Linked DNA regions of Rheinheimera salexigens. The protein of the gene in region 2 interacts with the protein of the main gene of each other region in a pairwise test. Links are inferred from orthologs where the notes say so. Each region holds a gene or a part of one and is shown on either strand. Other genes may lie near its edges.

The links.
Region 1: the proteins of nth (region 2) and aceE interact in binary tests that used the Escherichia coli proteins (3 or more experiments, as listed by UniProt). The link is inferred for Rheinheimera salexigens from one-to-one orthologs.

Annotation. Positions count from the first base shown.
Region 1 is NZ_MKEK01000001.1:969,052-983,972, forward strand. What follows is about bases 7,918-11,177. They hold aceE (pyruvate dehydrogenase (acetyl-transferring), homodimeric type), read left to right. Parts: upstream 7,918-8,310; coding sequence 8,311-10,977; downstream 10,978-11,177. Other genes in these bases: pdhR (pyruvate dehydrogenase complex transcriptional repressor PdhR), read left to right, coding at 7,918-8,168; aceF (dihydrolipoyllysine-residue acetyltransferase), read left to right, coding at 10,989-11,177. In the rest of the region: BI198_RS04520 (type II secretion system F family protein), read right to left, coding at 1-81; type IV-A pilus assembly ATPase PilB, read right to left, coding at 245-1,942; BI198_RS16395 (pilin), read right to left, coding at 2,110-2,529; BI198_RS04535 (DUF1294 domain-containing protein), read right to left, coding at 2,756-3,586; nadC (carboxylating nicotinate-nucleotide diphosphorylase), read right to left, coding at 4,001-4,882; BI198_RS04545 (retropepsin-like aspartic protease family protein), read right to left, coding at 4,973-5,539; 1,6-anhydro-N-acetylmuramyl-L-alanine amidase AmpD, read left to right, coding at 5,607-6,179; regulatory signaling modulator protein AmpE, read left to right, coding at 6,176-7,144; more of pdhR, read left to right, coding at 7,410-7,917; more of aceF, read left to right, coding at 11,178-12,644; lpdA (dihydrolipoyl dehydrogenase), read left to right, coding at 12,808-14,220; BI198_RS04580 (hypothetical protein), read right to left, coding at 14,368-14,850; BI198_RS04585 (hypothetical protein), read right to left, coding at 14,820-14,921. UniProt on the Escherichia coli protein: Component of the pyruvate dehydrogenase (PDH) complex, that catalyzes the overall conversion of pyruvate to acetyl-CoA and CO(2).
Region 2 is NZ_MKEK01000001.1:1,724,059-1,739,797, reverse strand. Bases 4,419-7,396 are described here. They hold nth (endonuclease III), read left to right. Parts: upstream 4,419-5,578; coding sequence 5,579-6,214; downstream 6,215-7,396. Other genes in these bases: BI198_RS07960 (aspartoacylase), read right to left, coding at 6,773-7,396; gloA (lactoylglutathione lyase), read left to right, coding at 6,228-6,629; BI198_RS07975 (electron transport complex subunit E), read left to right, coding at 4,847-5,539; rsxG (electron transport complex subunit RsxG), read left to right, coding at 4,419-4,850. Also shown: electron transport complex subunit RsxA, read left to right, coding at 1-397; electron transport complex subunit RsxB, read left to right, coding at 394-948; electron transport complex subunit RsxC, read left to right, coding at 954-3,158; electron transport complex subunit RsxD, read left to right, coding at 3,155-4,225; more of rsxG, read left to right, coding at 4,218-4,418; more of BI198_RS07960, read right to left, coding at 7,397-7,684; BI198_RS07955 (bacterioferritin-associated ferredoxin), read right to left, coding at 7,819-8,031; BI198_RS07950 (ABC transporter permease), read right to left, coding at 8,168-9,370; BI198_RS07945 (ATP-binding cassette domain-containing protein), read right to left, coding at 9,372-10,229; BI198_RS07940 (DUF3025 domain-containing protein), read right to left, coding at 10,251-11,069; asnB (asparagine synthase B), read left to right, coding at 11,235-12,899; BI198_RS07930 (efflux RND transporter permease subunit), read right to left, coding at 12,984-15,739. UniProt on the Escherichia coli protein: DNA repair enzyme that has both DNA N-glycosylase activity and AP-lyase activity. The DNA N-glycosylase activity releases various damaged pyrimidines from DNA by cleaving the N-glycosidic bond, leaving an AP (apurinic/apyrimidinic) site.

The DNA.
Region 1 (14,921 bases), 760 kb from region 2 along the record:
AACTTTACTACCGCGGCGACTAACACCCTTATAATTATATACATCAAGCTGTTTTATTTTTATGTTATCTGCCTGAGCCATATTCTGTCCCTGTTATTCTTATATTTCTTATATTAACTTGGCTACTAGCTATAGCGCTTTGTTATCAGCTTTTATAGTGTTGCTATCAGCTTATATAGATTGGTTGTTATTTCAATTATATTCTTGTTTTTGCATTATTTTTAGGTTCTGCCTTTTACTATGCTTAACCTTGGGTTACTCGGTTTATTTCAGCCAAACTAGTCATGCCGGCTGCAGCCTTTATTAACCCAGATTGACGTAAATTGTTAATGCCTTCTAATTGGGCTTGTTTAGAAATATCAATTGAGTTACCGCCTTGCATAATAATATCGGCCATTTTCGGTGTAATAGGCATTACTTCATAAATACCGACTCGGCCTTTATAGCCGCTAGTACAGTTATCGCAACCTACCGGTTTAAATATGGTTATTTTACCTAGTTGCTCGGGAAGAAAACCTTGTTTCAGTAACTCAGCTTCCGGTAACTGCTCGGGCTTTTTGCAATGGCTACATAAACGCCGCGCTAAGCGTTGCGCGATGATTAAAGATACCGAACTGGCGACGTTATAGGCCGGAACACCCATATTGAGTAATCGAGTTAAGGTCTCTGGTGCCGAGTTAGTGTGCAAGGTAGATAACACTAAGTGGCCGGTTTGGGCGGCTTTAATGGCAATTTCAGCAGTTTCTAAATCCCGCACCTCACCCACCATCACTACATCAGGATCTTGACGTAAAAACGATTTTAATGCCGAGGAAAACGTTAAGCCAGCACGGGGGTTAACTTGCACTTGGTTTACACCGGCTAAGTTAATTTCTACTGGATCTTCAGCAGTAGAAATATTAGTTTGTTCGGTATTTAAAATGGCTAGGCCAGTATATAGCGATACGGTTTTACCCGAACCCGTTGGGCCAGTAACTAAAATCATACCTTGTGGCTGATTTAAGGCGGCTAAATATAAGGCTTTTTGTTCCGGTTCATAACCGAGTACATCGATACCGAGCATAGCGCTATCAGAGTCGAGAATACGCATTACAATTTTCTCGCCCCAAATCGTCGGCAGGGTACTTACCCGAAAATCGATGGACTTTTTGGCCGAAAGTTTTAACTTAATCCGGCCATCTTGTGGCACTCGTTTTTCGGCAATATCTAAACGCGACATGACTTTTAATCGCGCTGATAGCCTTGTGGCAAGCTCCACTGGCGGGTTAGCCACCTCATTTAAAATACCATCGATACGAAAGCGAATGCGGTACATTTTTTCATAAGGTTCAAAGTGTAAATCTGAGGCGCCTTTACGAATAGCATCGAGCAACATTTTATTGATAAAACTAATAATCGGCTGGTCATCTTTATCGGTTTCTACACCGACAAAGTCATCGTCAGCTTTATCTTCTATACCTAAAGAGCCTAAATCCCATTCGGTATGACCAAATTCTTGGTTAAAGCTATTATCAAAAACTGTATCGATAAGTTTTGAAAGTTTGGTAAAATCGACCACGACTACTTCAGCATTTAAGCCAGTATTAAACTCACAGTCTTCAATGGTTTGGATATCAGTTGGGTCTACTACGGCTAAAAACATACTGCGGCCACGTTTACCTAGTGGTAGCATATTTGTTTTGCGCACCAGTTTTTCATTGCGCAAATCTTCAGGCACTAGGCTACTGTCATAATGGTCTAAATCGAATTGGGTGGTTAAGCTTATTTTGGCAGCAGCATCCGCTAAAATAGCGCTGGTGATTAATTTTTCAGTTATTAATAACTCAGGCAAGTTTTTATATTGACTACCTTTTTCGGTAATCATTTTTAAGGTTTTATCTGAATCAACTAAACCAAGTTGAGTTAAGCGTTTTAACAGAGTCGACGTTGCTGTAACTGCCATTAAGAATTGAGTTCCTATTATAGTTGTTTTTAAAATTAGGAAGATAAATTGATTATGCCAGTAATGCTGTTTAATTCAAGTTTTAACAAGATATGAATAGGTTACTTTAAAATAAAAAAAGCCAGCAAAAGCTGGCTTAAATTAATAAAGTTTAGCATTGATAAAGATTAAGCAGTTATTGGTAAACCTGCACCTTTCTGACATTGCTGAACAGTGGCTTTTGCTGTACCTATAGTTGAAATTACCATAGTATAAGTTAATGTACCATTAGCATCAATAGTTGCACTTAATTTACAGCCTGCATTTTCCCATGCTAGAACTGTGTTCTTAGCTTCTTCAACAGCAGGAGTAGCAGTTAGGTTAGGCTCTGATCCGATTTCAGCTGCTAAAGTGGTGCAGCCAATACCTGTTTGGATACAAGCTTGTGTCTTAGTGGCAAATGCTGAGATACCTTTCATAGCCTGGCCGCCGTAAGATGTAGCAACGTATTCACGGTAAGCCGGTAATGCTACTGCAGCTAAAATACCAATGATCGCAACAACGATCATTAATTCAATTAGGGTAAAACCTTGTTGTACTTTTTTCATCTTTTACTTCTCCTGAGTTTTAGAATAGCCCGAAGGCTAGTATCTATTCTGGGCATTTTTTTACTAGGTGCAATAGCAAAGTTAAAAAAAAAGCTAAATAAGCTTAAATAGTTGTTTAAATGTGGGTTTTTAATGAAAAATAACTATAACTTCAGCAGTTTGTATAGTAGAAAAGAGCTAGTGCTTTTGCTCTAAAAGTTAAGGGTGTTCAAAGTTACAAGGGTTTTTAACTTGCAAAAAAGGCGAACTGACCGAAAAAATCTTGGCCGCGGCTAGATATTAACCAGATAACTAATAAGGTATTGGCGAGGATGATTAAGGCGAATTCGCGTTGAAATAACCATTTACTGCTTTTATGACTAAGTTTTTTCTGGGCGATATACGCACCTGGCCAACCGCCAATTAAACTAAACAATTGTAAACTTTGTTCGGGTAGACGATCCCGTTGTCGAGCAATAGCGGCTTGTTTATCGCTACGGTATAACCAATAAGTAAATAAACTGGCTTCTAAATACAGTATGGGCAATAAATACGGTAAGGTGCCAAATAATACTGCGATGATAAACAACACAAAAAAGCCCAAACGGAAAAACAGCGCAATTTCTTTAGTGTGTTGAATATTGATGTTTTGCTGCTGGCTATGATTCAGGCTTGGTTTGTTATAAGCGTTTTTGGCTTGCTGCTTGCTGCTTGTAGCAGAGGATGTAGCACCATCCTGTTTAATTGCAGCAATACTTGCTTGTGCTAAGCATTCTGCCGAAGGTTGCCAAGGTGCAGCTATACGCCGACCTTGTTTATCGGTACCTTGCTGGAAGTTAAGCCGATCACCAACCTTTGGCCGGTACTCTTTCACTTGCTCTTTCACTTTATTAGCTGCGGTTTTAGTTATAGCGGTAATTGGCGGTGTGCTATCTGCTATCGGCGCGATATTCATCGCGCCATCTTGCAAGTTAAGATCGCGGATATGAAAAAAATACTTTTCTTGGCTTGGCTCAGCAACGATAAAACCAAAGCCTTTATCGTCACGCCAAAAAAACACTGTACCCGTTAAATGCATACGCTTTACGCTCAGAGCTTCGCTTAGTTGTGAGTTTTGAGTGTTTAGTGTTTAGTTATTAAACTGGACTGGCCCGAATAAAGTAAACACTTAACACTTAAATTTAAGAGTATATACGGTTCGGTTTACCCACACTAACACGCCGTAAACCCATCCCTGGGGGCTCATTTCCGCCCGTCCAGGGCTACAATGGTTAGTTTAGGGTTAAAACCGAACCTCAATAATTTATCTTAGTCAGTCCACAGTTCACAGTCCAAACTCAACTGTTAAAACCGAAAACATAATTTATTAACTATACTTGTAACCCAAACTGGCTGAAACCTCGCTTAACAAGGCGGAATAAACCGCCGTACTCGTCACTCGTCACTAATCACCTGCACTAAAAACTCAACACTAAAAACTCAACACTAAAAACTAAACACTCACCTTCAGTCTCATCGACAAATCGATCGCTTGCACATGCTTAGTTAAGGCGCCGCTAGAAATATAATCAACACCGGTTTTAGCCAATTCAGTTAAGCGTTCGCTGGTGATATTGCCGGAGACTTCTAATTTAGCTGGGCCGTCATTGTTGCCATTGTTCAGCTTAACCGCTTGCTCAATATCACTTAGGCTAAAGTTATCTAGCATAATAATATCGGCACCGGCGGCTAAGGCTTGGCTAAATTCGTCTAGGTTTTCAGTTTCCACTTCAACGGGTTTACCTGGAAAATTTTGCTTAGCGCTGGCTACGGCATTGGTGATAGAGCCGGCTGCGGCGATATGATTTTCTTTAATTAAAAAGGCATCAAATAAGCCTAAGCGATGATTAGTACCGCCGCCACAATTAACGGCGTATTTTTGGCCAAAACGTAAGCCGGGAATGGTTTTACGGGTGTCGAGTAACTTGGTATGAAAACCAGCTAAAAACGCCACATAACGCGCCGTTTGTGTGGCAGTACCGCTTAATAGCTGTAAAAAGTTTAACGCGCTGCGCTCACCAGTCAGTAAAATACGAGCGGGGCCGGTTAGGGTGCAGAGCACGGTATCGGCACTAACGTGGTCGCCATCTTGTACTTGCCAATTAACCTTTATATCTTGGCTAAGTTGCTTAAACACTTGATCGACAAAAGCGACGCCGCAAATAACGCAGTCTTCGCGGGTAATAATAGTGGCATCGGCTTGTTGCGCAGGCGGGATTAGCGATGCGGTAATATCACCTTCGGCCATAGATAAAAAGCCTAAGTCTTCGGCCAGTGCTGCGCTAACGCTGCGTTCAATTTCGTCTTGTAGTAAATCGGTATAATGTGTTTGCATGTTCTTTGGCTTACTAAGTAGTTGGCATACTCATGTGTTAATTAAGTACATGTATTAAAAAGTACAGGTGTTAATTAAGCATCAGTACCATTAGTTGTGCTGAATTAGGGTAAGTTGATTACCTTGTTGGTGGAATTCTAACTGTTTTAGCGCGCTCATGCCCAACAAAATCTCGGTACCGGCTAAATTAGGCACTATGCTGGCTGGAATATTATACAAAATAATGTCGCCTAATTGTAGTTGGGCAATTTGGCTGCGATAGGCGGTTGTTAAACCATTAGCAGTGTTCACTTGCATGGCTTGGCCTTGTGGCATGCCCAGTTGGCGTGCTGCTTCGACAGTAATGGCCACCGTAGTGGCGCCGGTGTCGAGCATAAAGTCGATAGGGTGCTGGTTAACTAAGGCGGTGCCAACATAATGGCCGGCTCTATTGCGAATTAGTACCGTGCGGACTTCGCCTTTAGTGCCAATGCTACTGTTTAATTGCTGATTGGGATTAAGCTGGGCATCAATGGCGTCTTGAAAAAACAAATACAGCATAGCCATTAACAATAACCAAGCGATTATAGAAAAGCCTTTAGCAAAGCCCTTGCTGCTGTTAATACGCCTATTATTGTGACTGCTATTGCCAGCAGTTTGCGGTGTTGGCTCTTGCATTCATATTCTCCAGCATTGACAATGTGCTATAGCTTAAACAAGGCTCAGCTTAAAGGCAAAAGCTCTGATGAATTCAATGACAAAAACAGCACCTAGTCAGCCAACTTTTCGGCAAAGCCCACATTGCGATGCCCGACCCGCAGATACGGTGGTGAGTGTGTTGGTGATCCATAATATTAGCTTACCGGCTGGGCAATTTGCGCCTAACCCAGAACAACATGCCTATGTTGATGACTTATTTATGGGGACTTTAGATACGACTGCCGAGCCGGGTTTTACTGATTTAGCCGGGCTTAAGGTGTCGGCACATTGTGTAATATGGCGCGATGGTCGAGTGTTTCAATATGTGCCTTTTGCTAAGCGGGCTTGGCATGCTGGAGTGAGCCAATTTGACGGCCGTGAGCGCTGTAATGATTTTTCTATTGGCATAGAATTAGAAGGTACGGATAATTTGCCTTATACTGATGCTCAGTATCAAAGCTTAATTATGCTGACAAAACAAATTATGCAATTTTATCCGGCGATTACACCACAACGTATTATTGGCCATAGTGATATTGCCCCTGGACGAAAAACCGATCCGGGTCCAGCTTTTGATTGGGCTCGTTATCAAACCGCTATTAAGGAGTTTACCCTATGACGTTAATCAGTATGCTGTTAGCACTTATAATAGAGCGCTTAGCAGTACGCAGTGATGCTTGGCAAGCCAGTGGCTACTTAAGAGCCTATGTGCGCTTAAGTGCCAGCTCGGGTTTAAGCAAGTTAGCATCGCATCGTATCGGCCAGTATATTTGGTTAGCCTTACCGGGTGCTGTATTGGCTTTAGTGTTGTGCTTATTAGACAGCCATTTAGTTAGCTTAGTGGTTAATACCCTAGTGTTATTGTTGGCCATTGGTTGCTGGCACTATAGACAGCTATATAAGCACTATTTAAATGCTATGGAGCGCGGCGACGAAGAAGCCGGTTTTTTAGCGATGCAACAAATTAGACAAGATAGCGGCAGCCGCGAGCAAAGTAGTTATGGCCAAGTACTAGTGTGGTTAAATTTTCAATATTATGCCGCTGTAGTGTTTTGGTTTTTGGTTGCCGGTGTATTTGGCGTTATTACTTATGCCTTAGTAAGGCATTTACAGCAGCAAAAAGGCCAATATAACGTTGAAGTAAGCGCTAGCGCTGACTCAGATGTTGAATTTGATACTGATTCAGATGATGATGAATTAGCCGCTAAGCAAGCCCCTGAGCAAGTAAGCTACCAAACTAGCGAACAAGCAGAAGCTTACTTCCGATGTGTACCTGCAGATAGTAAAGCGGTAGGTATAGTGGCGCATTGGTTAAATTGGTTTCCAGCGCGTTTGTTTGGTTTAGGTTTCGCTTTAGTGGGGCATTTCTCACGAGCAACCTCTACCTTATTAAGCTATTTTTTGGATTTTACGGCCGACAACGAGCTAGTAATAACCGAAGTAGCCGCTGCAGCTGAGCCCATGCCAGAGCTAGTGGTAAATACGATAGAAGAAAGCGGCCATATGCTGCAGTTAGCCAAGCGCAACATGCTGTTCTTTTTAGCCTTAACCGCCATGCTTACCTTAGCGGGTTGGTTAGCTTAAGCTTTTAGCATTTAATTAAAGGGGTCAGAGTCGTTGCCGTTGTTATGCGTTGCAACGACTCTGACCCCTTTATTACTTCCCCCCCCTAGCTTTGAGTGTTTACTCTAAGTATTTTCTGCTTTGCCTTTGGCTTTGTTCTCTGCTTTATTTACTTGAGAGTAGAATAATGTTACTTTATCGCGCATAAATGGATATTGGTAAGACCAATTTACACTTGGTTTTATGTTAGGCTACTAACTCACTTTTGAGGCGTTTTTTTACTTACATGGCAGACTTTAAAATTAAACCCGCTAAGCTTTCCGATAGGATAGTTGAACAGCTTGAAAACATGATGCTTGAGGGCAGCTTTGCTCCTGGCCAAAGGTTGCCGGCTGAGCGCGAGTTAGCAGAAAAGTTTGCGGTGTCTCGTCCTTCATTACGTGAAGCGATCCAGAAGTTAGAAGCTAAGGGCTTAGTGAACCGCCGCCAAGGTGGTGGTACTTATGTCAGTGAAAATTTAACTCAGGGCTTAACGGATCCGCTGTTTGAATTAATTGCTCGGCATCCAGAATCGCAGTTTGATTTGCTAGAGTTTAGGCATGCCTTAGAAGGAATTTGTGCTTATTACGCCGCGTTACGCGGTACAACGGCCGATTTTGCCCAGATTAAACGTTATTATGATGCTATTTGTGATGCACAGCAGTTAACGGATTTAGACAGTGAAGCTAAGGCGGTGGGTAATTTTCATTTAGCCGTGGCCGAAGCGTCGCATAATGTGGTGTTGCTGCATTTAGTTCGCGGTTTAATGCCATTAGTTGAAAAGAATATACGTATCAATTTAGACAGCTTGCAGCATAAAGAAGGCATTGTTGGCCAATTAAATCAGCATCGTCAGCGGTTAATGCAGGCGGTGATTAACGGCGAGCCGGAACAGGCGCGTCAGGCCAGTAATGGCCATTTAGCCTTTATTGAAGAAGCGTTGTTAGAGATAGGCAAAGAGCGGTCGCGCATTGAGCGGTCACTGCGGCGCACTCAGCAAAGCTAATACTGAGTAAAGCTAGTACTGAATAAAGCTAGTACCGAGCAAAGTAAGATGGGTTAAGTTTACTTGTAGCTTAATCAAAATAACTTTTTAACGACCATGTGTATATATAACACAGGCGTGTATAACCAAAGGAAACCTCGATATGTCTGAAGTCAATAAAGTTGACATCGACGCGCTAGAAACCAAAGAGTGGCTAGAAGCGTTAGAATCGGTTGTTCGCACTGAAGGGGTAGAGCGGGCTCAATTCCTGCTTGAACAAGTGTTAGGGCAAGCGCGTTTAGAAGGCGTAGCAATGCCTACCGGTGTGACAACTAACTACATTAATACCATAGCGCCGCAACAAGAGCCGGCGTACCCTGGTGATGTTAACTTAGAAAGACGTATTCGCTCGGTTATCCGTTGGAACGCGATAATGATTGTATTACGTGGTTCGAAAAAAGAATTAGACTTAGGCGGCCATATGGCGTCTTATCAGTCATCAGCAGCGTTTTATGAAACCTGTTTCAACCACTTTTTCCGCGCACCTAACGATAAAGACGGTGGCGATTTAGTGTATTATCAAGGCCATATTTCTCCGGGTATTTATGCCCGTGCCTTTGTTGAAGGTCGCTTAACGGCAGAGCAATTAGATGGCTTCCGCCAAGAAGTAGATGGCAAGGGTATACCAAGTTATCCGCACCCGAAATTAATGCCGGAATTTTGGCAGTTCCCAACTGTTTCGATGGGCTTAGGTTCTATCTCTGCTATTTACCAAGCACGGTTCTTAAAATATTTAAATGGTCGTGGCTTAAAAGACACCACAGAACAGCGGGTTTATGCTTTCTTAGGTGATGGCGAGATGGACGAGCCAGAATCACGCGGTGCTATTTCGTTTGCTGCCCGCGAAAAGCTGGGTAACTTATGCTTTTTAATTAACTGTAACTTACAGCGCTTAGACGGCCCAGTAATGGGTAACGGTAAAATCATCCAAGAATTGGAAGGGTTATTCCGTGGCGCTGGCTGGAACGTAATTAAAGTCGTATGGGGTCGTGGTTGGGACAAACTATTAGCCAAAGACACTACCGGTAAATTATTGCAGTTAATGAATGAAACCGTTGATGGCGATTACCAAACTTATAAAGCTAATGACGGTGCTTATGTACGTAAGCATTTCTTTGGTCGTTACCCAGAAACAGCAGCGTTAGTAGCGGATTTAACCGATGAAGAAATATTCGCTTTAAAACGCGGTGGCCATGAGCCTTCAAAACTATTTGCTGCCTTTAAAGCGGCGCAAGAGTGCACCGATAAGCCAACCGTTATTTTAGCTAAAACCGTTAAAGGTTATGGCATGGGTGAAGCAGCTGAAGGTAAAAATATTGCGCACCAAGTGAAAAAAATGGATATGACGCACATATTGATTCTGCGCAAACGTTTAGGCCTTGAAGATTATATCACTGAAGATCAGGTTGCTGAGCTACCGTATATTAAGTTGCCTGAAGGCTCGGCTGAACTAGCCTATTTGCATCAGCGCCGTGAAGCGTTAAAAGGTTATACGCCGAAACGTTTACCTAAATTTAGCCAAGCACTAACTTTGCCTGCGTTAACAGAGTTTGACGGCTTGCTTGAAGAGCAAAAACGCGAAATCTCTACCACTATGGCTTTTGTGCGCATGTTAAATATCTTATTAAAAGATAAAAATATTGGTCAGCAAATTGTGCCAATTATTGCCGATGAAGCCCGTACCTTTGGTATGGAAGGCTTGTTCCGCCAGATTGGTATTTATAACCCAGGTGGCCAAACCTATACCCCTGAAGATCGCTCGGTATTGTCTTACTATAAAGAAGATACTGGCGGCCAAGTATTACAAGAAGGTATTAACGAGCTAGGCGCGATGTCGTCTTGGGTTGCGGCTGCAACCTCGTATAGCACCAACGATTTACCGATGATCCCGTTCTACATTTATTACTCGATGTTTGGTTTCCAACGCGTCGGTGATATGGCGTGGATGGCCGGTGATCAGCAAGCGCGTGGTTTCTTATTAGGTGCCACTGCCGGTCGTACTACCTTAAACGGCGAAGGCTTACAGCACCAAGATGGCCACAGCCATGTATTAGCCAGTACAGTACCTAACTGTATCTCTTATGATCCTACTTATGCTTACGAGCTAGCGGTGATTATTCAAGATGGTATTGAGCGTATGTATGGCGAGAAACAAGAAAACGTTTACTACTACTTAACGGTAATGAACGAGAATTATCAGCACCATGCTATGCCAGAAGGCGTTGAAGAAGGTATTCGTCGCGGTATTTATAAGCTGGAAACCTTAAATGGTGATCGCGGTAAAGTGCAATTGCTAGGTTCGGGTACCATTTTAAAAGAAGTGCGTAAAGCAGCGGATATTCTAAGTAAAGATTACGGCGTAGCGTCTGATGTGTATTCAGTAACGTCGTTTAATGAATTAGCCCGTGATGGCCATGATGTTGAACGCTTTAATATGTTAAACCCAGAAGCAAAAGCGAAAACGGCTTATATTGCTACTGTAATGAATAGCGCGCCTACCATTGCTGCAACCGATTATATGAAGAGCTATGCCGAGCAAGTTCGGGCTTATTTACCATCAACCTCTTATAAAGTGCTAGGCACGGATGGTTTTGGTCGTTCAGATAGCCGTGAGAATTTACGCCGTCATTTTGAAGTTAATGCTAGTTATATTGTTATTGCGGCATTAAGCGAACTGGTTAAGCAAGGTGAGTTGAAGCAGGCTGTTGTTATTGATGCGCTGAAGAAATTCGGCATCGACAGCAGTAAAATCAACCCGCTATACGCATAAGAGGATTGCAAATGACTATTGAAATTCAAGTTCCGGATATTGGTGCTGATGAAGTTGAAGTCACTGAGATCTTGGTCAAAGTAGGCGATAGCGTTGCTGTTGATCAAACCATTCTCAATGTCGAAGGCGATAAAGCGGCAATGGAGCTACCAGCGACTGAAGCTGGTGTGGTAAAAGAAATTAAAGTCGCCATTGGTGATATGGTAAAAACCGGCAGCGTGGTAATGATTTTTGCTGGCGCTGAGAGTAAAGCAGAAGCTAAGCCTGAAGCAAAAGCTGATGCTGAGCCTGAAACAAAAGCTGAAGCTAAGACAGAGGCTGCACCTAAAGCTGCGGCAACGACCAGCTTACAAGATATTAATGTGCCAGATATTGGCGCTGACGCTGTAGAAGTGACTGAAATATTAGTTAAAGTAGGCGATAAAGTGTCTGCTGATCAGTCAATAATGAGTGTTGAAGGCGACAAAGCGGCGATGGAATTACCGGCACCTGTAGCAGGTACGGTAAAAGAAATTAAAGTGGCTATTGGCGATAAAGTGTCTAGCGGCAGTTTAATGATGGTGTTTGCAACTGCTGATGATGCCGCCGAAGCTGCTACAGAAGCTAAGCCTGAAACTACGCCAGATACAGCTGAAAAAGCACAAAGCGCTGAGCCTAAGCAAGCTGAGTCTCAACCAGCTAAACAAGAACAGGCTGCAACTGCAAGCGATGGCTTTGTTGAAAATAAAGAATATGCCCATGCTTCGCCGGTAATTCGCCGCTTAGCGCGAGAATTTGGCATTAATTTAGCCAAAGTTACCGCTACGGGCCGTAAAGGCCGCGTGGTTAAAGAAGATGTGCAAAACTATGTTAAGCAGTTAGTTAAGCAAGCTAGTAGTGGTGCAAGTGCTACGGCTAGTTCAGGCGGCGCTAACAGCGTAGGCTTTGATTTAATCCCATGGCCGAAAGTAGACTTTGCCAAATTTGGCGAAGTGGAAACTAAGCCGTTATCGCGGATTCAAAAGCTGTCTGGTGCTAACTTACATCGTAACTGGGTACGGATTCCGCATGTTACTCAGTTCGACGAAGCTGATATTACTGGCTTAGAAGATTTCCGTAAGCAGCAAAACCAGTTGGCAGAAAAGAAAAAGCTGGGGGTTAAATACACGCCATTAGTGTTTATTATGAAAGCGGTTGCTAAAGCGTTAGAAGAGTTTCCAACCTTTAGTAGCTCGTTATCAGATGATGGTGCTAGCTTAATTCTGAAAAAATATATCCATATTGGTATCGCTGTTGATACGCCGAATGGTTTAGTAGTGCCAGTAGTTCGCGATGTAAACAAAAAAGGTATTATTGAGTTATCACGCGAGTTGCAAGAAATTTCAGCTAAAGCCCGTGATGGTAAATTAACGTCTGGCGATATGCAGGGTGGCTGTTTTACTATTTCAAGTCTTGGCGGTATTGGTGGTACGGCATTTACGCCTATTGTTAATGCGCCAGAAGTGGCTATTTTGGGTGTATCTAAATCTGATATCAAACCAAAATGGAATGGTACTGAGTTTTTACCAGCATTAATGCTACCGTTAAGCTTATCTTACGATCACCGAGTGATCGATGGTGCTTTAGCCGCGCGGTTTACCGCTACGCTAGCCGGTTACTTAGCTGATATTCGCCAGATAATTATGTAAGTGATTGTGTAAGAGATTATGTAAACAGTTAAAGCCAGAGGTCCCATTAAAAGTTACGGGACTTCTGCTGTTGGCAATGTTAAAATTTTGCCACTTTTTTCGCCTGATAGGTTTCAAGCAAACAACCTGTCAGTAACCCGACCCGATTAAGAAAGGTAATACGATGAGCAACGAAATTAAAACCCAAGTTGTGGTGCTAGGCGCAGGCCCTGGCGGTTACTCTGCTGCATTTCGTGCAGCAGACTTAGGTCTGGAAGTCACCTTAGTAGAAGCACGTAGCACTTTAGGTGGTGTATGCTTAAACGTAGGTTGTATTCCTTCTAAGGCTTTATTACACGTTGCTAAAGTGATTGATGATGCCCGCGATATGGCATCTCATGGTGTAACTTTTGGTGCACCAGAAATCGATTTAGATAAAATTCGCAGCTGGAAAGACAAAGTGGTTTCACAATTAACCACAGGTTTAGCTGGCATGTCGAAAATGCGTAAAGTTAAAGTAGTAACTGGTTACGGCAAATTCACCGGTGCTAACACCTTACAAGTTGGCGATACTACAATTACCTTTGAACACGCTATTATTGCTGCCGGTTCAGAGCCAGTTTCTTTACCTTTTATTCCAAAAGATGATGATCGCGTAATCGACTCAACTGGTGCCTTAGAGTTAAAAGACATTCCAGGCGAGATGCTAGTATTAGGCGGCGGTATTATCGGTTTAGAAATGGGTACTGTGTATCGTGCTTTAGGTTCTAAAGTATCAGTAGTAGAATTTGCTGATCAATTAGTACCAGCAGCTGATGCTGACTTAGTTAAAACCTATACTAAGTACAACAAAAAGAACTTCAACATTATGCTATCAACTAAAGTTGTTGGCGTTGAAGCAAAAGAAGACGGTTTATACGTATCATTCGAAGGCAAAAATGCCCCAGCAGAAGCAGTACGTTATGACAAAATTTTAGTCGCAGTTGGTCGTAAGCCAAACGGTAACTTATTAGACGTCACTAAAGCCGGTGTTAACGTTGATGAGCGCGGCTTTATCAATGTTGATAAGCAATTAAAAACTAACGTTGACCATATCTATGCCATTGGTGATGTTATTGGTCAGCCAATGTTAGCGCATAAAGCGGTTCACGAAGGCCATGTTGCTGCTGAAGTTATTTCAGGTATGAAGCATTACTTCGACCCACGTTGCATTCCATCTGTAGCTTATACTGATCCAGAAATGGCTTGGACAGGCTTAACAGAAAAAGAAGCTAAAGAGCAAGGCATCAAAATTGAAACAGCCACCTTCCCGTGGGCTGCATCAGGCCGTGCTATTGCCTCTTCGCGCACTGAAGGCTTTACCAAATTAATATTTGATAAAGAAACGCACCGTGTATTAGGTGGCGCTATTGTTGGTATCAACGCTGGCGAAATGTTAGGTGAAATTTGTTTAGCTGTGGAAATGGGCGCAGACGCTGAAGACATCGCGTTAACAGTACACGCGCACCCAACGTTAAACGAATCAATTGGTATGGCAGCAGAAATGTACGAAGGTACTATCACTGACTTACCAAACCCAAAAGCGAAGAAAAAGTAATTTCTAGTTTTTAACAAAAAGGCCGCATTAGCGGCCTTTTTGCTTTAAGATTTTCAAGGGGTCAGAGTACTTGAAACCAAAAATTACGTTCAAGTACTCAGACCCCTTGAAAGTGACGACACCTTTAGCTGTCATTATTTTTACTTATTAAGCCATAAATCCATAGCTTAAAAGTATTATTGCTGCAGCAATTAGTGCCAACTTGATTTTACTGAATGCTTTACCTGCAAAAAACATTGGGTAATAAATAGCAGCGAAAGGTACTGCCATATAAATCAATAAAATTAATGGCGAACTACTAAGTTCGTTATCTGGTTGTTGTGATAAGTTGTAATAGTAACCGTAAAGTGAAAGCAGTTGTAATAGACTGAAGAGAATATAGCCTTTTCTAATACTAAAGCGGCTAGCGGCTGAAGTAATAACGGCAAGTAAAGCTGGAATAAGCCCCCAAATACAGAGAAACCCTGCAACATAATACCAGTCATCACTGGCTAGTGGGCTTTGAATGCTTTGGCTAATACCGCGAAGTAAAGCAACTATAGCTATAGCTACAATAAGTATTGCGGATGTAAATAAGGCACGTGCAAGAGTTTCAGTTATTAACGATAAGCTGGATTTTGTACTGCGCATGGTTGGCAAAGCCCTTTGAAATACATTTGATGAATACGGACATCATGCGCAGCGTCTGCACCTTGAAAGTC
Region 2 (15,739 bases):
ATTAGCCCCTTTGGACTTACTGTACTTACGCACCCTAAGCTTTATTTTAGTGATTGCCGTGGTAGTGCAATTTACTGAAATGGTAGTGCATAAAACTAGCCCGACTTTATATCGATTATTGGGTATTTTCTTACCGTTAATTACCACTAACTGTGCAGTTTTAGGCGTTGCTCTGCTAAATGTTAATGCGCGGCATAACTTTATTAATTCTGTTATTTATGGTTTTGGCGCTGCGGTCGGTTTTTCATTAGTATTAATTTTATTTGCTGCTATGCGTGAGCGTTTAGCGGCAGCCGACGTACCGACTCCGTTTAAGGGTGCCGCCATAGCCATGATTACTGCAGGGTTAATGTCACTGGCCTTTATGGGCTTTACTGGATTGGTAAAAGTAGCATGAGTATTGTAACGGCTTTATTAGCCATTGGTTTGTTAGCTCTGGTATTTGGTGCCGTTTTAGGTTTTGCGGCGATTCGCTTTAAAGTAGATAGTGATCCGCTAGTGGATCAAATTGATGATATTTTACCGCAGACCCAATGCGGCCAATGCGGTTATCCTGGCTGTAAACCTTATGCTGAAGCCATTGCCAACGGTGATGAAATCAATAAATGCCCACCAGGCGGTGAAAGCACTATTCGTAAACTGGCCGATTTAATGGGTGTTGAAGCTAAACCGTTAAATGCGGCTCAAGAGCCCTCTATTAAACGGGTTGCCTATATTCGAGAAGATGAATGTATTGGTTGCACTAAATGCATTCAAGCCTGTCCGGTCGATGCCATCCTTGGCGCATCTAAACTGATGCACACTGTTATTATTGATGAATGTACCGGTTGTGATCTTTGTGTTGAACCTTGTCCAGTTGATTGTATCGATATGGTACCTGTAGCAGAAACAACCGAACGCTGGAAATGGGATTTAACAGCAATACCGGTTCGCGTAGTGGAGTCTTAATAACTATGCAAAGTTTATTTGAACAAATTCAATCTGGAAAGCTGTGGGATTTTCATGGTGGTATCCATCCTCCCAGCAGAAAAAACCAAACCAATAACAAACCTATAGCCCGTTTACCCATGCCTGATCGGTTATATTTACCGTTACGTCAACATATTGGTATTGCCGGCCAGTTATTAGTCAATGTAGGCGACCGGGTATTAAAAGGCCAAGCGCTGACTGCAGCAGATAATGCTATGACAGTGCCTATACATGCGCCAACCTCTGGTCATGTTATCAGTATTGGCCCACACAGTAGTGCCCACCCTTCTGCGTTACCGGAAATAACACTCACCCTAGCACCAGATGGCTTAGATGAGTGGCGTTTAAGACAGCCACTCAATTTTACTACCTGCGATAACTTAACTTTATTAAATCGGATCCATGATAATGGTATTGCCGGTATGGGTGGTGCTGGGTTTCCAACCCATCTAAAAGTAGGTTCCAGTAAGACCATCGACTATCTTATTATCAATGCAGTGGAGTGTGAGCCTTATATCACCGCTGATGATTTGTTAATGCAAGAAGCCGCTACCACTATTGTTAAAGGCATTGATATCCTCTTTCGGCTACTGCAGCCCAAAGCCGTACTTATTGCTATTGAAGATGATAAGCCTATTGCTACTGCTGCCATGTCTGCAGCGAGTAACCAGCGGGATAATTATTGGGTGCGCAATGTACCGACTAAATACCCTTCCGGTGGCGAAAAACAATTAATTGAATTATTAACGGGTACAGAAGTCCCTACTGGACGCCGACCGCTTGATATTGGCATTGTGATGCAAAATGTCGGTACTGTCTTTGCCATTGCCCAAGCGGTATTAGATGACCATCCACTCATTTCACGTATTGTTACTGTGGCCGGGGATACCTTAGACCAGCCGCAAAATGTGTTGGCTTTACTGGGTACTCCAGTTGCAGATTTACTCGACTTTTGTGGTTTTAGCAGCCAGCCAAAACAACGTGCTATTATGGGTGGCCCTATGATGGGCTTTACCTTGCCACGCTTAGATATACCGGTGATTAAAACCACTAATTGTATTTTAGCGCCTACTGCAACTGAGTTACCGGCCGCAGAGCATGAAATGGACTGTATACGTTGCAGTGCCTGTGCCGATGCCTGCCCTGCTTCGTTACTACCTCAACAGTTGCTCTGGTATAGCAAAGCTCAAGATGTTGAAAAATTGCAGCAATATAATTTATTTGATTGCATTGAGTGTGGTGCGTGCGCCTATGTTTGCCCTAGTGAAATCCCGTTAGTGCAATACTATCGGGTGGCTAAAGCAGAGTTAAGAGAGCAGCAACAAGAGGCGATTAAAGCCGAGCAAGCGAAAGCCCGTTTTGATGCTCGCAACGAGCGCCTAGAACGCGAAAAACTTGAACGACAACAGCGAAACGAACAACTTGCTGCCGCCAGAGCACAACAGCAACAAGCTAGTGGCAAAGCCAGCGCTGTCGCAGATGCGCTAGCAAAAATAAAAGCTAAAACGGCCAGTCGTCAAACCGAACCGACTACATTAGATAGAGACGCTATTATTGCCCAACGTGAGTTGAAAAAGCAGCAAGCTCGCGATTATCAGCAAGCCAAACAAGCCAACACTGCCTCAACTGTGCAGAGCGGAGCGGATAACAGCCCCCCTAATCCTGCTGATGCAGCAACAGAAAAGGATCCGCGTAAAGCTGCCATTGCCGCTGCGATTGCTCGGGCTAAAGCTAAGCAAACTAGCGAAAAGCTAGCTCAGCCCGATCTAACAGCTGATACCGAGGCTAATGTTGAGGCTGCCAATGTTGAAACTGAAACAAAACCGATACCTGCCGTTGATCCACGCAAAGCGGCCATAGCTGCTGCGATTGCTCGAGCTAAAGCTAAGCAAGCCAGCGAAAAGGTAGCTCTGCCCGATGCCGCAACGGATACAGATGCAAATGTTGATACTGAAGCTGAACCGACTCCAGCCGTTGATCCGCGTAAAGCCGCTATTGCAGCTGCGATTGCTCGCGCTAAAGCTAAGCAAGCCAGCGAAAAGCTAGCTCAGCCCGATGCCACAGCGGATATAGATGTGAATGTAGTTACTGAAGCAGAACCGGCACCAGCCGTTGATCCACGCAAAGCCGCCATTGCTGCTGCGATTGCTCGAGCTAAAGCCAAAAAACAAGCAGATAAACAATCATGAGTTTTAAAATAGCCAGTTCACCACACCAGCGTTTACAACGCAGCACTGCGCAAATTATGCGCCTCGTTATGCTTGCCTGTGTGCCGGGTATTATTGTCCAAGCTGCTCTGTTGGGTTATGGCGTGTTAATTCAATTAGTTTTAGCCATTGCTACGGCTTTAGTTAGCGAAGCCATTATTATGCTATTACGCAAAAAAGCAGTTTGGCCCAGACTACGCGATAACAGTGCAATGTTAACCGCAGTGTTACTTGCCATCGCCATACCGCCTTATGCCCCTTGGTGGTTAGTCATTATTGGTACTGCTTTTGCCATTATCATCGTTAAGCAATTATATGGTGGTTTAGGTAATAACTTATTTAATCCGGCTATGGCCGCTTATGTATTATTACTGATTTCATTCCCGGTACAAATGACGCAATGGCTGCCACCGGCATCATTACAAACCTTCGCTTTAACGCCTATAGATGCAGTATGTGCGGTATTTAGTCAATTTAGTTGTAGTGGTTATAGCCTGCAACAACTGCAATCAACTGTAGATGGCATCACCATGGCTACGCCTCTGGATACCTTACGTACTGATCTGAGTCGCGGCATTACCTTGTCTGAAAGCATGCAGAGACCGGTTTTTTATGCCTTTGCCGGCAGCGGTTGGTTGTGGGTTAATTTAGCCTACCTAATTGGCGGTTTAGTCTTAATTCAACAAAAAGTGATTAGTTGGCGTATTCCGGCAGCTGTCATTATCAGTTTAGCTATATTCAGTGGCATTGGTAGCTTAGCAGCACCCGACACCTTGGCTAGCCCGCTATTTCATTTATTTAGTGGCGGCACTATGTTGGCAGCCTTTTTTATCGCTACCGATCCAGTTTCCGCTTCCACCACCAATAACGGTCGGCTGTGGTACGGTGTATTAATTGGTTTATTAGTGTATTTAATTCGCACTTATGGTGGTTATCCTGACGCCTATGCGTTTGCAGTATTAATTGCCAATATGGCAGTGCCTCTTATCGATTACTATACTCGCCCTCGTACCTATGGGCATCAGCAACCGAGGCCAAAAAATGATTAAATCAATCAGTAAAAATGCCTTAGCTTTAGCGGTTGTTGCCGCAGTTTGCGTAACCATACTCAGTGTGGTTAATGTACTGACTGAACCGAAAATTGCCGAGCAAGCCTTAGCCAGTAAGCTGGCAGTTTTAAAAGAAGTCCTGCCAGGTGTGAGCGTTGATCATGCGTTATTAGCGGATTGCCGCCAAGTTATCGCCCCCGAGTACTTAGGCCGTGAACGCGCGCAAAGTATTTATCGTTGGCGCCAACAAGATACCCTAGCAGCTTATTTAGTCGAAACGACTGCACCTGATGGCTATAGCGGTAATATTGATTTAATTGTGGCTGTGGCACCTGACGGCACTGTATTAGGCTCGCGAGTAGTTAACCATCAAGAAACACCGGGCTTAGGTGATAAAATTGAATCTCGCCGCTCTAGTTGGATCTTTAGTTTTAGCAATAAAATCGTCACTGCCGATAATGCAGCCGCATGGGCGGTACGTAAAGATGGTGGTCAATTTGATCAGTTTACCGGGGCGACAATAACACCTCGTGCTGTGGTAACTGCGGTCAGAAAAGCGGCTTTATATGTATTGCAACATCCAGAGCTAGCCGACTTGCCAGCTAACTGTGAGGTTTTACCATGAACGAATTTAAACAGCTAACCGTGCAAGGATTATGGAAAAACAATCCTGGCTTAGTCCAGCTGCTCGGTTTATGCCCATTACTGGCGGTTACAGCAACGGTTACTAATGCACTAGGCTTAGGTGCAGCAACCTTATTAGTCTTACTGTTCTCAAATATCGCGGTGTCTTTAGTGCGCAATCATGTTGCGGCTGAAATTCGTATTCCAATATTTGTATTAATTATTGCCAGTTTAGTCACCGTGGTGCAATTACTAATGAATGCTTACACTTTTGGTTTGTATCAATCGCTGGGTATTTTTATCCCACTGATTGTTACCAATTGCGCCATTATTGGCCGCGCTGAGGCCTTTGCTTCGAAAAATGCGGTGCTGCCTTCAGCTATTGATGGTTTTATGATGGGCTTAGGCTTTTTATTAGTGTTACTGGTATTAGGTGCGTTACGTGAAATTCTCGGCCAAGGCACGCTGTTTGATGGTGCCGATTTACTGTTAGGAGACTGGGCTAAGGTATTACGCATTGAGTTATTTACAACCGATAGTCACTTTTTACTAGCAATGTTACCGCCGGGTGCTTTTATTGGTATGGGACTATTGATTGCCTTAAAGAATGTTATTGATAATAAACTGCAGCAGCGTGAAGCTAGTGTTGCTAAAATCTCTCGCGCTCGGGTAACTGGTGCGGCGCAATAAGATTAAGTTAAGGTGCAAGCAAAGGTGAAAGTTAAATAAATGAATAAGCAAAAGCGTATTGAAATGTTAAGTCGTTTACGTGATGCTAATCCTAATCCAACCACGGAATTAGAATACAGCTCACCGTTTGAGTTGTTAATTGCAGTGCTTTTATCAGCTCAATCTACAGATGTTGGCGTAAACAAAGCCACTAAAGCGTTATTCCCCATTGCCCGCACGCCGCAAGCTATGTTGGACTTAGGCGTAGATGGCTTAAAACAGCATATTAAGACCATAGGTTTATTTAACACTAAAGCCGAAAATACCATAAAGACTTGCCGTATGCTGGTTGAGTTACATCAAGGTCAAGTCCCTGAAAATCGGGCTGCATTAGAAGCGCTGCCTGGTGTGGGTCGCAAAACCGCAAACGTGGTACTCAATACTGCTTTTGGCTGGCCTACTATTGCTGTAGATACCCATATTTATCGCGTCTCTAACCGGACTAAATTGGCCATGGGTAAAACGGTTGACGACGTTGAACAAAAACTACTTAAAGTGGTGCCTGCAGAGTTTAAATTAGACGTACATCATTGGCTAATTTTGCATGGTCGGTACACCTGCGTGGCACGCAAACCTCGCTGTGGTAGTTGTATTATTGAAGATCTGTGTGAGTTTAAAGATAAAGTTGAAGCTTAATTAGGAGTTTATAATGCGTATGTTACATACCATGCTACGCGTGGGTAATTTAGAAAAATCAATCGCTTTTTACACTGACGTTTTAGGCATGACATTATTACGTCAATCAGATAACGAAGAGTATCGCTATACTTTAGCTTTTGTTGGCTATGGTGCTGAATCTGAGCATACCGTATTAGAGTTAACCTATAACTGGGATACTGACAGTTATGATTTAGGTAATGCTTATGGCCATATTGCGCTAGAAGTAGACGATATTTACCAAGCCTGCGATAAAATTCGGGCTAAAGGCGGTGTTATTAGCCGTGAGCCTGGGCCAGTAAAAGGCGGCAGCACTAAAATCGCATTTGTCCGCGATCCAGATAATTATGCGATTGAGTTAATTGAGAAAAAAGAAAACTACGATACTCTATAATCTACGTAGGTAATGGTTAGCTGCAACAAGCACCTGTAAGTAGCATTTAATACCATTATTTTTGCCAACAGTTAGCGGCAATCCATTATGGATACCGCTAACTGATTTTACTCAGTAAACTGCTTAGTAACTTAAAACCCTAATTAAGCATCTTCCAAAGTAATAAATACTTTCTCATTTAATGACATAGCCAAATTATTATCATAATACGCCGCTTCATTAATAAAAGTGGGATACACCGTAGTCGCACCGTCATATTTCACTTCAGTACCATCAAATAAAGTGAAAATTGGATCACCCGGATTAATCGGTTGATAGTCATTATCTTGAATGTTTTTATGCACCATACCTAATCGCTCGCCCTGATCGTTCATAGGCAATTTAATACTGTGCAAATAACGAAATGCTTCCGTTTGCTTGGGTAGCTGTGGCAGATTGTTGTGGTTATATAATTCAACAAAATCTAGAATATGTTGAGTCATTTTATGCATTAAATCTAAAATATCTTGGCGAACTACGGATTGAGATTGCGGTCCTACTTCTACCAAAACACCATAGCGTCCTAAAGTACACATTAACGCATGATCTTGTGCAGCAACGTGATCTTCATCACGAGAAATAATCGCTTCTGGCATCTGCATTTTAACGTAAGCAGCCATTTTATTATAAAACTCACCGGCTTGAGTCAGAATTAAACACGCGCCCATATTACTGGTCGTGTTATGCAAGTCGATAATTAAGTCTGTTCTGGCCTGCCCTTTAGGGCCTAGCTGTGCGTTTAATACTTTAGCCCGACTTTGCTCATAATCGGTTAAGGTCATATCGGCTAAATCAGTATTTTTAAACTGGCGATTTAAATCACTTTGTAAATAACGTTTATTAGCAAAATGTGCTTCTGGATTTGCCCAAACTGTTTCGGTGTTAAAACTGCTTCGTGTCATCAGTTCTGGCTGAGCTTGGTACTGTTTTATTAAATAGATACCAGAGAACTCATTACCGTGGACACCACCGACAATAGCCACTTGTTTAATTGCATCAACTGTTTGCGAACCCATAAAAACTCCTATTGGACTAAGCTTGTGCTTAGCCTAAATCAATAGTGCTATTATGACCAAAATTGATAATAAATAGAATAGAATTTAAATGCAGAAAATAAGAATATTAATATAACTAAAATAAGGCTTAATAATTAAGCAGCTGGTGTTGCTAAATCTTTGGCCGCAGCAAAATTGTGCTCTGCTACTAATTCATTATGTAAAATTTGTGAAGCTTGGCAGGTACATTTACCGCATTGACTACCCACACCTAAACACAATTTAAGCTCACGCATAGTGCATACTCCTTCAGCTACCTTTTGCTTAATAGCTTTATCAGTTACACCTTTACATAAACATACATACATAGCGAACACCCTTAATATTTGGACGCTCTAATCTTAACGCTATTGAGAACCGTTATCAATAGCATTAAGAAAAAAAAGGTAAACCCTGCTTCTACACAAAGATTTACCTTTAGTCAGTTTAGCTATGCAGCTAGTGCTATCTAAATAATACCTTCTCTTGCTGAAACCAATGCACACAAAAACCAATCGCTATCGCTGCTAAAAGTACGGTAGAGCCAAAAATTAAGGCTAATAAACCATAATCAGCAGTGCCTTTAATCAGCTCTTTAATGGCTAAAGCCACGTTCATTATTGGTACTAAGGCTGTTTTCGCTGTTAGCTCTACCCCTGGCATCATCGCCGCGACTAAAGGTAGGAAAATCATAATAGTTAATGGGCTAATATAATTTTGCGCTTCTTTAAAGGTACGGGCATAAATTGAGATAGCCAATAATAATGCAGCAAATACCGCTGATATTGGTAGCAGTAATGAAAATATTAAAATAAGTTCAGTAACCGCAATAGCAGACATCGCTTCTTGCACTATCGCCATACCTGCGAATGAGCCAATGACCGCGCCCCATATACCAAAACTCGCAACGGTAATTAAGGCTCCGACTAGGCCGGTCGTTAATACAGTCAAAAACTTACCTAAGACAATACTCACACGGCTAATAGGACAGATAAGTAAGGTTTCTAAAGTACCCCGCTCTTTTTCACCTGCCCCCATGTCTATCGCAGGGTAAGATGCCCCAAGTAAACATAATGGAATAAGAATGTAGGCGATAATAGCGCCAAATTTTTCACCAATATTTTCTCGCTTGGCTGCGGTATCTTGCTTAGTTACTGCAACCGGTTTAATTATTGCAGCTAGCTTAGCAGGATCAACATTAAGCTTAGTCAAGCTTTGCCGTTGCAACTGCTCATTAAAATCTGCCAATGTTTGATCAAAATAACGATACATAAAATCAAATTGTGAAGACTGGTTATAAATAATTTGCCAATTAGATTGCTCTACCAACTGACGCTTATTAGCAAAATCTGCGGGGATCACAATGGCAACATCAAACTTATCGTCACGAATAGCTTGGGCCAATTCATCAGAGGTAGTTAACTCAGTTTCAATTTTCTTAAAGTTTTTATGATAAAACAACGCATCACTAAATTCTGGTGCTTGTTGTTCATTAACAATGACATATCGATGTTCAGCCTGCATAGCAGTATTGGTGGTACTGGATAACACTAAACCCATCACGCCAAAAATAATAGGGAAAATAAAAATCGGCAATAGAATAACAAAGATTAAGGTTTTCTTGTCGCGCATAAGCTCGGTGAGTTCTTTAAAATAGACTTGCCACATATTAAGCGTCTCCTTGATCGGTTGTTATTGGTTCTACCGCTGTCTGTGATGCTGACTCTGGTGTTGATGTTGCTGATTGATTGGCTGGCTGCAACACCGATAAAAACGCGGCACGTAAATCACCTGTTGGCGATAACGCGGTAAACTGAGCAATATCACCACTAAAGGCACTAACACCTTTATCAATTACTACCACCCGATCACACAAAGATGCCACTTCATCCAAATGGTGAGTAGAAAAAATAACCGGTGTACCCACCAGCTTTAAGCCTTTGATAAAGTCTAAAACGGTTTGTACCGTCATAATATCTAAACCGGTTGTCGGCTCATCTAAAATAATCACTTTAGGGCTGTGTACTACCGCCCGAGCAATAGCGGTTTTTTGTTTCATACCGCTCGACATATTATCGGCTCGACGATTAGCAAAGTCGTGCATATCTAGTAGCGTAAACAATTCATCAATGCGTTGCTTTAATGCCGGCTCTTTCATGCCATGTAAACGGGCAAAATAAGCAATGTTTTCATAGGCAGTTAATTTGCCATATAAGCCGGTATCTGCAGATAAAAAACCAATTTGTTGCCGAGCTTTTACGGGGTGTTTTAATACATCGACACCATTTAATAATACTGAGCCGTTATCCGGTTTTAACGCCGTAGAAAGCATACGTAAAGTGGTAGTTTTACCCGCACCATTTGGGCCAAGTAAGCCTAATACTTCACCACTACCACAACTAAAGCTAACATCACGTACTGAATGAAACGCCAGTTTGCTATAACGAACATCTTGTTTTTCTGTCTCAGATAATTTATTAGACTTACTTAGCGCAAAAGCTTTGGCTAAGTTTTTAATTTCAATCATGCAACTTTCCTATTATTTATTTTACTGCCGACGGCGTAACGGTCGAAAGTAGTCACTATTATTATAAAAGCTGGCGTTGTCGTTTTCGCTATACCAAGTCGGTACGCCAAGTAACGGTAATGGTGTTAATTGTTGCTTATCATAAAGCATGCCATAATTAGCAATTTGTTTACATAGTATTTGATCAAGAAAACTGTAAGTATCTGTTTCATTCCAATGACTAAAACCCGTTGGCACGTCGACAAATAAGCATTTTGCGGTTAAGCCAATAAAGGGTTTAGTGGCCATTTCATACATGGCATGGCCAAAGATAACCGGCTTAACTCCCTGCCACCAATCAGCACGCTGCTGAACAAAGCTTTGTTGCCATTGCTGAGTACGTAATAATTCAGCATGCTGCTGGGCACTTGGCTCAAGACAAATAATGACACCGCATTCATCAAATAAAGTTAACTTATTACGTAATAAACTGCGCTTTTTTAAGCCATGTAGATTAATTTCTGCAATATGCAACTGGTTAAGTAAGGCTTTAGTATTGGGGAATAAACACCAGATCAAAGCACCAAAAAAATCATGCCAATTATTTTCACGACAAGGTATGGTTTTAGTGGCATAAATAAAGTTTTCATAATAACGGCCATCGTCAAGCAGCTTATCATTTGCTACAAAGCTATAATCACTAATAAACCATTGATTTAACGTTGGCAAACTAGGCCATGTATCGGGGTTAAAATCACCAAACTTTTGACATAAAGCGCTGAAAATCGGATTAGTGTTAATAATGTCTGCCTGCCAATCAAGTGGCGGGGTAAAGCGAGTTTTCTCTGTTTTTTGATTCATCTTTTACTTATTACATCAATAGCTATAACAACAGCATCCCATTGCCGGCAAATATAGTGATAAAAAACGCTTGCTTTTTCACACCAGCATGTCACATTCAAGTGGTACGTATAGACGTACATACTGCCAATTATATGTTTAGTAAATTAATTAATAGAGGTTAACATGTGTTCGATTTTTGGGGTGCTTGACATCAAAACTGATGTTAAAGCGTTGCGCCAACAGGCGCTACAGTTATCAAAGTTATTACGTCACCGTGGTCCAGATTGGTCTGGCGTGTGGAATAACGACAATGCCATTTTAGTTCATGAGCGCTTGGCGATTGTTGATACTGAGAATGGTGCCCAACCTCTGGTTAATAAAAATCGAAATCACATTCTGGCAGTGAATGGCGAGATCTACAATCATAAGCAACTAGAAAAGTCGCTAGCTGCACCTTATCCATTCCAAACTAAGTCAGATTGTGAAGTTATTTTGCCATTATATCTTGCTCATGGCAGTGATTTTATTGATCAGTTACAAGGTATGTTTGCCTTTATTTTATATGATGCCGAGCAAAATCGATATTTAATTGCCCGTGATCATATTGGCATTATTCCACTTTATTATGGTTATGATGAACATGGCCAATTGTTTGTTGCATCAGAATTAAAAGCGTTAGTACCCGTTTGTAAACAAATTAAAGAATTTCCACCGGGTCACTTTTTTGATAGCAAAATAGGTAAATTGCAAAGCTATTATAAACGGGATTGGCAAGATTTTGCTGCGGTAAAAGACAACCCTGCCAGTTTAACCGAATTACGCACTGCGCTAGAAAATAGTGTAAAAAGTCACTTAATGTCAGATGTACCCTATGGTGTTTTATTATCTGGTGGTTTAGATTCATCGCTTATTTCGGCTATAGCTCAACAATTTGCTAAACGTCGAATTGAAGATAATGATCAATCGGAAGCATGGTGGCCAAGATTGCATTCCTTTGCGGTTGGTTTAGCCGGCTCGCCCGATCTAGTCGCAGCCCAAAAAGTGGCTGACTCTATTGGCACGGTTCACCACACTGTACAATTCACCGTGCAAGAAGGTTTAGATGCGCTACGTGATGTTATTTACTTTTTAGAAACTTATGATGTCACCACCATTCGTGCTTCAACCCCAATGTATTTAATGGCCCGTAAAATTAAAGCTATGGGCATTAAAATGGTGTTATCAGGTGAAGGTGCAGATGAAATATTTGGCGGCTATTTATATTTCCATAAAGCGCCTAATGCTAAAGAGTTCCATGAAGAAACCTTGCGTAAACTTGATCGCTTACATATGTTCGACTGTAACCGCGCTAATAAATCGATGTCAGCTTGGGGCATTGAAGCAAGAGTACCATTTTTAGATAAAACCTTTATGGATGTTGCCATGCGCCTAAACCCAGAAGCGAAAATGTGTGGCAATGGTAAAATGGAAAAACATATTTTACGTCAAGCATTTGAAGGTTTATTGCCAGACGAAATTTTATGGCGACAAAAAGAGCAATTCTCTGACGGCGTGGGTTATAGCTGGATAGATAGCTTAAAAGCCCACGCTGAAAAAGAAATCACAGAGCAACAAATGGCCACGGCGAGCTTTCGCTTCCCAGTTAATACTCCTGAAAGTAAAGAAGCGTATTTTTACCGGGTTATATTTGAAGAGCACTTCCCGCATGCCGGCGCTATTGCTTGTGTACCTGGCGGCAAAACAGTTGCCTGCTCGACACCAGAAGCCTTAGCTTGGGATGAAAGTTTAGCCAACACTAACGACCCTTCTGGACGTGCTGTTAAAGGCGTGCATAGCCAAGCTTATTGATAGAAGGTTGGTGATTAGTTGATGTTTATTTGCTGCTATTAACTTGAGAATGAAAGGCCACTATTACAGTGGCCTTTTTTGTAGCTATTTATGCGAAGTCGCTATCACTTCAGGTAATACTTTAGATTTTTTTCTAGCAAAAAATTGCTTAACATCTTCTAAGATGACGTATAGCGCTGGAATTAATATTAGCGTAATCACGGTAGCGAATAAAATACCAAAGGCCAGTGACACAGCCATCGGCACGACCATTTTCGCCTGTAGGCTGCGCTCTAACACTATCGGCGCTAAACCGACAAAGGTCGTTAGCGATGTTAGCAAAATAGCTCTAAAGCGCTGTGCGCCAGCTTGTGATACCGCCTCACGAATGGTCAAGCCTTCTTCGCGCGCTCGGTTAACAAAATCCACCATGACTAACGAATCGTTTACCACCACGCCAGCTAAGGCCACTAAACCAAAAACCGACATAATACTCATACTTAACCCTAGCACCATATGACCAATAACCGCGCCTACTAAGCCAAACGGGATCACGCTCATAATAATTAATGGCTGACTATAAGAACGCAGCGGTATCGCCATTAGGGCATAAATACAAAACAACGCAAATATACCCGCTTTCATTAAGTCGCTTTGAGCATCAATTTCATCTTGGCTACTGCCGTCTAATTCACCGGTAACACCTTGGTACTTAGCACTAATTTCAGGAATAACGGTGTTTTGCATAGCAAAAATCACTTTACTTGGTTCAATATTATCCTTATCTGCCGCGGCACTAATGGTTACAGCTCGCTCGCCATTAACACGATTAATAGCACTAAAACTAGGCTGTAAAGTATAGCTAGCAACTTGATTAAATGGCACTTCACCACCATCTTTAGTGCGAATACGAATATTATCTAGGCTACCAATAGAGCTGCGCTCTGAGCGCGGGTAACGCACCATAACTTTAATTTCTTCGCCATCACGCTGCACCCGTTGGGCTTCGGCACCATAAAAGCCGTAACGAACTTGTCGCGCAACATCTACTAACGAGATACCTAATAAATGCGCTTCTGGTTTTAAGGCTAAAACAATCTCATCATTACCACCCAGAAGATTATCTTCTATATCGTAAATGCCGGCGTATTCAGCTAAGCGCGCTTTTAATTCTTCAGTTGCCAGTTTTAAGTTATCTAAATTGGTACCTCGTAATTGCAATGAGATATCGGCACCGGCCCCTCCGCCACCCGTCGCTGCATTCACCTTAAAGCTTTTTATGCCTGGGATTTCTGGCATTTCCTCACGCCACAGTTTGGCTATTTCAAAACCATCTATTTCTCGGCCTTCACTTTTATCCAGCTCAACAACCAATTGGCCTGCAGTATCACTATTTAAAAATACTAGGCGATGCCTAACAATTTGATCGTCAATATCTGTACTTAATTTATCGTTAACCCGGATCAACGCATTTTCTGCTTCAGCCATGGCATTTACTGTAGCTTGATTTGAAGCGCCTTCTTCCATCACTAACGCAGCATTAATAAAGTCACTAGGGATATTAGGGAAAAATACCCAACGGACAAAGCCGCCACCTAGCACGCCATACATTAAAATTAACATGGCTAAAAACACTGACATGGTGATATAACGATATTCAATACAACGTTCGACAAAAGGCTGATAGCGTTTAACAATAAAACGGTTCAATTTAATCGCTACGACACCCCGGACAGCTTTTAACTTATTGCTACCGCCGCGACCTATTGCATAAAAAATGCCTTTGCGCTCAGGATCCCAAGGAGTGGTATCCATATTAATAATATGCGCCGGTAAAATAAGTTTAGATTCAACTAATGAAAAAATGAGACATAGCACCACAACCCAAGCAATTGAACCCCAAATTGGCGCCTGAGCACCGCCTACCATTAGCATCGGTACAAAGGCAGCTATCGTGGTTAACACACCAAAGGTCGCTGGCATAGCCACCTTTTTTGCCCCAGCTATAACAGCTTCGGCTGATTTACCGCGTTTCTCAATTTCACTGTAAGCACTTTCGCCAATAATAATAGCGTCATCCACCACTATACCTAGCACTAGAATAAAGCCAAATAAGCTAATCATGTTTATGGAGACATTAAACATTGGCAGTGGCAACATAGCTATGGCGCCTAAAAAGCACACTGGAATACCCACCATGACCCAAAATGCCACCCTAAATTCAAGAAAAAAGGTTAATGCTAATAGCACTAAAAATGCACCTAATAACATATTGCCGCTCATTAAATCTAAGCGACCCTGCAGGTAGTAACTAGAGTCACCCCAATAAGCAATGGACACTGACGGCGGTAACTCAAGCTTTTTCTTGGCAACGTACGCTTTAACAGTTTCAGCAATTTTAAGCGTATTATCATCACCTACAGCAGATACCCGAATAGAAACTGAGTTTTTACCATCAAAAGTAGATAAGTTTTCACGATCGATAAAGCCATCATTAATAGTAGCTACGTCGTTTAACGATACCCGAGTACCATCTGCAAAAGTTAACAGCACAATATTTTGAAAGTCTTGCGTATTATAGGCTTGGCCTTTAGTACGTAATAATATATTGCCGCTTTCAGACTTAATTGAACCACCTGGTAGGTCGACTGAACTATTGCGTATTGCCGTAACAATTTGCTCAAAGTTAAGACCAAACTGCTTTAGTTTGGCTTCGGACAGCTCAATGGCAACTTCATAATCACGTGCACCGACAACATCAATTTTACTAATGCCAGGTAGTTTTTTAATCTCATCTCGAACGGTTTTTGCTAACTCTTTTAAACTACGTTCATCGGCATCACCAAATAAAGATAACCACA